DNA from 2 places in the Streptomyces sp. NPDC087263 genome. Region 2 is predicted to be linked to the other one. Evidence: riboswitches for the same ligand, from Rfam matches in the RefSeq annotation. Region 2 holds a riboswitch; the other holds the start of a gene.
The links. A riboswitch is a leader RNA that binds a small molecule or an ion and turns the genes downstream of it on or off. The one in region 2 is predicted to bind cobalamin.
Positions count from the first base shown of each region.

Region 1: it holds a riboswitch for cobalamin, as region 2 does, so the genes downstream of both, ACIPC1_RS38310 (cobalamin biosynthesis protein) here and ACIPC1_RS09620 (CbtB domain-containing protein) in region 2, are expected to answer to the same signal.

Region 1 covers NZ_JBIUYT010000017.1:63,826-68,094, reverse strand. The annotation lists gene ACIPC1_RS38315 (cobyric acid synthase) at 1-1,373, opposite strand, end outside; gene ACIPC1_RS38310 (cobalamin biosynthesis protein) at 1,370-2,311, opposite strand; cobalamin riboswitch at 2,412-2,553, opposite strand; gene ACIPC1_RS38305 (hypothetical protein) at 2,673-2,894, opposite strand; gene ACIPC1_RS38300 (anion permease) at 2,907-4,151, opposite strand.
Region 2 covers NZ_JBIUYT010000003.1:55,373-59,641, forward strand. The annotation lists gene ACIPC1_RS09605 (NAD(P)H-dependent glycerol-3-phosphate dehydrogenase) at 1-166, opposite strand, end outside; gene ACIPC1_RS09610 (hypothetical protein) at 408-884, shown strand; gene ACIPC1_RS09615 (hypothetical protein) at 1,081-1,836, shown strand; cobalamin riboswitch at 1,988-2,130, shown strand; gene ACIPC1_RS09620 (CbtB domain-containing protein) at 2,166-2,387, shown strand; gene ACIPC1_RS09625 (CbtA family protein) at 2,408-3,166, shown strand; gene meaB (methylmalonyl Co-A mutase-associated GTPase MeaB) at 3,357-4,269, opposite strand, start outside.

The sequences.
Region 1 (4,269 bases), on a different contig from region 2:
GCGAACGACGTGTCGGCGGCCGGTACGAAGCGGCGCCCCGCGGCGGCCGCCACCTCGCGCAGAAAGGCACGCCGGAACCCGTCCGACTCCAGCGAGCCGTGCCAGTGCGTGCCCCAGACCTCACCGACCCGGCACCCGTCCAAGAAGGCTTCCCCGCCGGTGACCTGGGCAACGCCGTGATGAATCTCGTACCCCTCGACATGCTCGCCGAGCGCCTCGCCCACGGGCCGCGTGAGTGTCTTCTCCCGCGCGAACCGCACCCGTACAGGTAGCAGCCCGAGCCCGTCGACATGACCGGCCCGCGACTCGACCTCGTCCTCGATGTGCTCACCGAGGAGCTGGAAGCCGCCGCAGATACCGAGCACGGGCCGCCCCTCGGCGGCCCGTCGGGCGATCGCGTCCGCGAGCCCGCGCTCCCGCAGCCACTCCAGCGCCTTCACCGTGCCCCGGGTTCCGGGTACGACGACGAGGTCCGCGTCGGCCAGTTCCTCGGCCCGGTCCACGAAGCGCACGACGACACCCGGCTCGGCGGCCAGCGCGTCCACGTCCGTGAAGTTGGACATGAGGGGGACGGCGCAGACGGCGACCCGGAGGATGTCCTGGCCGACGGGGTCGGCCACCGCCGACTCCCGGACGGCCCCCCGCAGCGAGACCGCCATCCCGTCCTCCTCGTCGATCCCGAGGCCGTGCCGGAAGGGCAGCACGCCGTAACTGGGCCGCCCGGTGAGCCCGTGGAGCATGTCGAGCCCCGGCTCCAGCAGGGAGACGTCCCCGCGGAACTTGTTCACCAGGAACCCGGCGACGAGTTCCTGGTCCTCGCGGGACAGCAGCGCGACGGTCCCGAAGAAGGACGCGAAGACGCCCCCACGATCGATGTCGCCCACGACCAGCACGGGCAGTCGCGCATTGCGCGCGATCCCCATGTTCACGATGTCCGTCCGCCGCAGATTGATCTCGGCAGGACTCCCCGCCCCCTCGCAGATCACCGCGTCATACGTGCCCCGCAACTCGGCGAGGCACTCCAGCACGGTCCCTAGCAGCGCCTCCTGCCGCCCGCCGTGGTAGCCGCGCGCACTCATCTCACCCACGGGCTTCCCCATGAGCACGACCTGACTGCTCCGGTCACCCCCCGGCTTCAGCAGTACGGGATTCATGAGCGCGGTCGGCTCCACGCGCGCGGCCTGCGCCTGCATCGCCTGGGCCCGCCCGATCTCGGCGCCCTCCCGCGTCACGAACGAGTTCAGCGACATGTTCTGCGCCTTGAAGGGCGCCACCTTGACGCCCTGCCGCACCAGCCACCGGCAGATCCCGGCGGTCACGACACTCTTGCCCGCGTCGGAGGTGGTCCCGGCGACCAGCAGCCCGCCGCTCACGAGGCACGCCCCTTCATGAGGAGCCGTCCGGCAGCACACACACCCAGCGCGAGCCAGCTCACGCGCCGCGACAGCCGTACGGCCCGCTCGATGTCACCGACCGCGACGGCGCGCCCCCCGCCGTTCAGAACGGGCCGGTGCTCGACCCGTCCGCCGTATGCGAGGGTCCCGCCGAGCCGCACCCCGAGCGCCCCCGCGAACGAGGCCTCCACCGGCCCGGCGTTCGGGCTCGGATGCTTGCAGGCGTCCACCCGCCACGCGCGTACGGCGCCCCGCGGATCGCCTCCGGCAGCGCCGGCGAGGGCAGCGGTGAGTCGCGCCCCCGGCCAGCCCGCGACATCGTCGAGCCGCGCGGAGGCCCAGCCGTAACGCCGGTACTTGGGCGACTTGTGCCCGACCATGGCGTCGAGCGTGTTCACGGCCCGAAACCCGACAAGCCCGGGCACACCACCGACGGCCCCCCACACGAGGGCCCCCACCACGGCGTCGGAGGTGTTCTCGGCGACGGACTCGACGACGGCCCGCGCGATCCCGTCCGCGTCGAGCGCCTGCGGATCCCGCCCGCACAGATGCGGCAGCCGCTCCCGGGCCAGCTCGACATCGCCGGCTTCCAGCGCGCTGCCGATCGCCCGGGCTTCCCGGCCGAGCGAGGTCCCCCCGACGACGGCCCACGTGGCGGCGGCGGTCAGCGCGAGGGAGGCGGTATGTGATCCCCGTACGGAATGACTCGCGAGCGCCGCGAGCACGGTGGCACCGCCCGCACACACGGCCGTGTGCAGCGCGCCCCAGCCGCGGTCGTCCCGCCACAGCACCTGCTCCACGGCTCCCGCGGCCCGCCCGAACGCGGCGACCGGATGCCCGTGGCGGGGATCGCCGAGCAGTAGATCACCGAGGAGGCCGGCGGCGGCGCCGTACGCGAAGACGCGATCGGCACGCACCGGTTCAGCCGACCGTCAGGTCGGGCACAACCGTCGTTCGCAAGGCACTTGGGCAGCCGCGCATGGCGATATGTCCTCACTCAGGGTGTCCACGCCCTGGTTCGAAGAGACCGACGGTGGGAGTTCCTGGCTTCCGGGGACTACCTTCCCCGGTGACAGTGGCGGGACCGCGCCGGATTCGCACCGGCTTCCTCTCGTGCCGTCGTACTTGGCTCCGGCAGTCCACCACGGTGTTGGAAGACCCGTCAACTTGCTGTTGACCTGCGGAGGGAGAGTGTGCGAAGGCCCACATACGGGTGGGGCGTGGGACGTTGACACGTCCCACGCCCCACCTTGTTTGTGCGCTTGTCCGACGTGACCGTCAGGCGACGATCAGATAGATCCCGTACGCCACCGCCGCCGCGCAGGCGGCGAAGCAGGCGTACGCGCCGGTGACCGCGAGAGCGGCGGAGCCGCCCTGTGCCGAGGCCGACTCGCGCCTGGAGAGGCCGACGATGCCCAGGGTGAAGAGGCCGACGAGGGCCACGGTGGTCACGAGGCTGACTCCGAAGACGGAGCCGAGGGCTGCCCAGTCGATGTGCATGCTGTTCGTTCCTTACACCGTGGCCGGAGAGGTGGGCTCCGCGTCCGGGGACGGGATGGTGGCCTTCAGTTCGCCGGTCAGGTCCCCGGTGAGCGGACCCGCGGGCGGCGGGGTGACCGCGGCGATCGCCACGGTGACGACGCCCGAGGGCTCGGCGGTGACCTCGTTGACGTTGTCGATGGTCACCGGCTGGCGGCGTGACAGCTTCCAGATGGTGCCCGCGCCGGCCACCAGGAGTACGCCCGTCAGGACGATGCCCCAGGTGCCCTGCTTGGTGAGGAACTCCGCGCCCGCGCCGACCAGGCCGGCCGCCGGGAGCGTGAGGCCCCAGGCGATGAACATCCGGCGCGCGGTCGACCAGCGGACGACACCGCCCTTGCGGCCGAGACCGGAGCCCATCACGGCGCCGGAGCAGGACTGCGTGGTGGAGAGCGAGAAGCCCAGGTGGGAGGAGGCCAGGATGACCGTGGCCGCGCTGGTCTGGGCGGCGAAGCCCTGCGGCGGCGCGAGGTCGGTGAGGCCCTTGCCCATCGTGCGGATGATGCGCCAGCCGCCCAGGTAGGTGCCGAGCGCGATGGCCATACCGGCCGAGATGATGACCCAGGTGGGAGGGTTCGAGTCCGGCGCGATCACACCGCCGGTGACCAGCGCGAGGGTGATGATGCCCATCGTCTTCTGCGCGTCGTTCGTGCCGTGGGCCAGCGAGACGAGGCCCGCCGAGGCGATCTGCCCGGCGCGGTAGCCCTTGGCCGTCGCCTTCTCGTCGGCGCGGCTGCCGATCCTGTACGTCAGCCTGGTGGCCAGCATCGCGGCGAGTCCGGCCACGACGGGCGCGGCGATCGCGGGAAGCAGCACCTTGGTGACGACGGTCGAGCCGTTCACGGACGACCAGCCGGCCGACATCACCGCGGCGCCGATGAGGCCGCCGAAGAGTGCGTGGGAGGAACTGGAGGGCAGACCCAGAAGCCAGGTCAGCAGATTCCAGAGGATGGCGCCGACGAGCGCCGCGAAGATCACTTCGGTGCGTATGCCCTCTTCGTTGATGATCCCGCCGGAGATCGTCTTGGCGACCTCCACGGAGAGGAACGCACCGACGAGATTCAGCACGGCGGACATGGCCACCGCCGTCTTGGGTCTGAGAGCACCGGTCGAAATGGTCGTAGCCATCGCATTGGCGGTGTCGTGGAAACCGTTCGTGAAATCGAACACGAGAGCGGTGACGATCACGATTCCGAGGAGGAGCGTGATGTGTTCCATTTACCCAGGCTTCTGTTTGACGTCAGTGGCACGAGGACCGTAGGCAACCTGGGTGAACGGAAGATGAACTTGGGCGGGCTTTCGAGTGTCTCTATGGCGAGCGCTCCTCCAATTGTGC
Region 2 (4,269 bases):
GGAGGACGGCGCCCGGCAGATAGGCGGGGTTCTCGTGGCGCGTGTCGATCGCGTCGGCGACTTCGGAGCGCCGGGCGTGCACGAGGACTCCGTTGCCCGCGTCGGCGAACACGGCCGCCATGGTCGTACCCCACGAGCCCGCCGAGAACATCGCGACGCGAGCCATCTGCTTGTTCTCCTTCTGCGGCAGTACCCGGCACCCTATCCGGCGACCAGGGGGCGGGGACCGACGCTGAGGGTGACGACGATGGCCTCGCGCCCGGCTTACGTGGTGAACGGCCACCGGTGTTCGTCCGGACGTGCGCGCGGCCTACGTGGTGAACGGCCACCCGCCTTCGTCCGTACCCCTCGTCGAATACGACCGTCCGCGCGTGCGGACGGAAGCAGTCCCGAGACGGAGAGGCGACGTGCCGCAGCAGCAATCGCGAGGACATACCGGCCGCAACCTGGCACGCGGCGCCGCACTCGTCGGCAGCCTGGCCCTTCTCCCGCTGGTCACGGCCTGCGGCGGCGGCGAGGACGACGCCGCGGCGGACCGTGGGCAGGCGGAGATCGCCGCACCCTCGGCCGCGGTCGTGGCGCCGGCCAAGGTCGAGGTGATCGCCAACCTGACCGGGTGCAAGGTGCAGATCCGCACCGAGGCGGACGAACTGCGGGTCGGTGTCTGCCACACCGAGAACGCGGACTACGCCATCACGACCTTCCCCGAGGAGAAGTACAAGCTGACGTGGCTGGACACCGCCGGCGTGTACGGGGGCAAGTACCTCGTCGGCACGCGCTGGGTCGTCACCGCGCCCGAGGAGATGCTCGAGCCGTTCCGCACGAAGCTCGGCGGAACCATTCAGCAACTGCGTGGCATGGGCCCCACCCCGAGTTCGTCGTAGCTTGCGAACATCCACGCCGTACGTCGCTGACCTGCGCATCGTGATCAAGCCGATATTGACAGCGGTACTGATCACTACGGAAGGTGCATGTTCGGACGACTGGGGTGGGAACGTGGAACGGCGGCAGTACGACGTGGAACGGCGGCAGTACGCAGAGCGGTGCTCGGAGCTTTTCGCGGTGGGTGGATTCGCCGCTGTGAGGACAACCGCGGAGGCAGGGCTCGAGGAGTGCGGGCCGGATCCCGTTCTCTTCCGCTGGCTCGGGCAGGCACACGCCGCGGAGGACGAGGACGACCACGACGCCGAGGCCGAGGCCGCGTATCGCCAGGGCCTCGCGCTCGCGCCGGACGATCTCGGGCTCCTGGTGTCGTATCTGGAGCTGAGCCTCCGCGCCGACGCCTTCGCCTACTCGGGGCGTGCAGCCCGTGCGGTGCCCTTGCAGGCCAGGATCGAGGAGTTGGCGCCGCCCGGGTCGCCCGAACGTGAGCGCGTCGATGCCGCCACCGGCTGGGCCGGACGCGGCTACTGGGACGACGTGAAGTCAAGTGCCGTTCAGGGGCAGGCTCATCAGGAAGCCGTCGCGGAACAGAGCGTGCTGGTCACCGAGGCGCTGCGGCGAGCCGCCCGCGGAGAGTCCGACGCGGGTGACGGAGAAGACCTCAAGGCCGCCGAACTGGCCGCGGCCGTCGAGCTCTTGCAGGGGCCCCGAAACGCACCGCTGCGCCTGCTGCTGGCCCATCGGGTCGCGGCGTATGTGCTGACGTTCATCCTGTCGTTCAGCCTGAACAAGACGCTGGTGTGGAGCGGAGTGGTGGACTTCAGCATGTGGGGCTGGTTGTTCTGGATCCCGTTGCTCGCCGCGGAAGGCAAGCTCCGCGAGGCCAAGAGGCTGGGACGGGAGCGCGTCATCGCGCGCATACAGCAGCGCCACGAGGAGACGAACACGGTCTGACCGCCGGGCCGTCGGTCGCAAATGCGTGGGAGGGCGCCCTCGTTGACAGTGGCCGCCCGAGTCGCGTCACCAGTGCCCCACGGGTCGCACCGGCCGCGTCACCAGGCAGGAGAGGAAGATCACGCCAGGTGACGCGGTCTTGGCCATGCACGCGACACACGGTACCGTCGGTCCGTTATCGACGACGGCGAGACGGAAGCCGGTGAGAGTCCGGCACGGTCGCGCCACTGTAAATGGGACGCCCATCGAGGTACTCCCTGAGTCAGACCCGTGGCCGTCGTCATGTGCACCACCGAGATGGGACGCGAACTCCCAGAGGAGGCCCTGCCATGGCGCAGCACGTCGCCCAGCCGACAACCAACACCCCTGTCATTCCGGCCAAGTTGCCGCTCAAGGACATCGCCCCCTGGGCGATCTTCTTCGGCGTTCTGATGCTGGTCCTGTTGTACTTCGTCGGCGCTGAGCAGGGCGCCACCTCCGTCGTCTCCGGCGAGGAAGTCCACGAGTGGGTGCACGACGCCCGCCATCTCCTCGGCTTCCCCTGCCACTGACGAAGGACGCCGCGCACCTCATGAACTCCGCAGCAGTAAGAAACCTTCTCGTGCGGGGCATGCTCGCCGGCCTCGGTGCCGGCGTGCTCGCCCTGATCGTCGCCTACTTCCTCGGTGAGCCGAGCGTCGACAGCGCGATCAGCTTCGAGGAGGCCCATGCCTCGGGCCACGAGCACGAGGTCGAACTCGTCTCCCGCAGCCTCCAGTCCACCGCCGGCCTCGCCACCGGTGTGCTGATCTACGGGGTCGCCTTCGGCGGCATCGCCGCCCTCGCCTTCTGCTTCGCGCTCGGCCGCGTGGGCCGTTTCGGTGCGCGGGCGACGGCGCTGCTCCTGTCGGGGAGCGCGCTGCTCGCCGTGTACGTCGTGCCGTTCCTCAAGTACCCGGCCAACCCGCCCGCGGTCGGCAACGGCGACACCATCGGCAAGCGGACCACCCTGTACCTGCTGATGATGGTGCTCAGCGTGCTCCTCGCCATCGCCGCCACCATCCTGGGTAAGCGGCTCGCCCCGAAGGTGGGCACCTGGTACGCCACCGTCTCGGCGGTGGCCGCCTTCGCCGTCGCGATCGGACTGGCGTACGCGTTCCTGCCCGTCATCAACGAGGTGCCGGCCGACTTCCCGGCCACCGTGCTGTGGCGCTTCCGCGTCTCGGCGCTGGCGATACAGATCACCCTGTGGGGTGGCTTCGGTCTGGTGTTCGGCGAACTGGCCGAGCGGTTGCTCCACCCCAAGCCTGCGACGGCCACGGCGGGACGACCGGTCGCCGCCCCCCACTGACATGACCACATGACCCGCCACACGAGCCAGGGCCCACGGAACCATCCGGGGGCCCTCTCGCGTACCGCCCACCCGGAGATAGAGACAGCAGTCGAGGGCGAGGGCGAGGACTGTCCGCGCCGCGCGATAGCGCCCTTGTTACGTCGCCACCGGGAGCCCGACGCCTGCGGCAACCGGAATCCGGCAGCCGCTAGTCCTTGCCGCCGAAGGTCCTGAGAATGCGCTCGGCGGCGAGTGTGGCCGTCAACTCGCCGTCCCTGACCTGCTGTTCGAGGGCAGGTGTGAGGGCTCGTACGGCCGGATCGGCGTGCAGACGGCCCAGGAGTTCGTCGCGGACCATCGTCCAGGTCCAGTCGACCTGCTGGTCACGGCGTTTGGCGGCGAGCCGGCCGGACGAGTCGAGGAGCGTGCGGTGCTGTTCCAGGCGGTCCCAGACGGTGTCCAGGCCGGCCGACTCGCGGGCGCTGCAACTCAGTACGGGCGGCGTCCAGGCCGCGTCCCTGCCGTGCATGAGCCGGAGCGCGCCCGCCAACTCCCGTGCGGCTGCCTGCGCGTCGCGTTCGTGCGGTCCGTCCGCCTTGTTGACGGCGATCACGTCGGCCAGTTCGAGGACGCCCTTCTTGATGCCCTGGAGCTGGTCGCCGGTGCGGGCGAGGGTCAGCAGGAGGAAGGAGTCGACCATGTTCGCCACGGCCGTCTCGGACTGACCGACACCGACCGTCTCCACCAGCACCACGTCGTAGCCCGCGGCTTCCATCACCACGATCGACTCACGCGTCGCCTTGGCGACCCCACCCAGCGTGCCGGCGGTGGGGGAGGGCCGGATGAAGGCCGCCGGGTCGACGGCCAGGCGCTCCATCCTCGTCTTGTCGCCCAGGATCGAACCGCCCGTACGGCTGGAGGACGGGTCCACCGCCAGCACCGCCACCCGGTGGCCGAGCGCGGTCAGCATCGTGCCGAAGGCGTCGATGAACGTCGACTTGCCCACGCCCGGTACGCCGCTGACGCCGATCCGCCGCGCCCGGCCGCTGTGCGGGAGCAGCTCGGTCAGCAACTCCTGGGCGAGCGCCCGGTGCTGGGGCCGGGTGGACTCGACGAGGGTG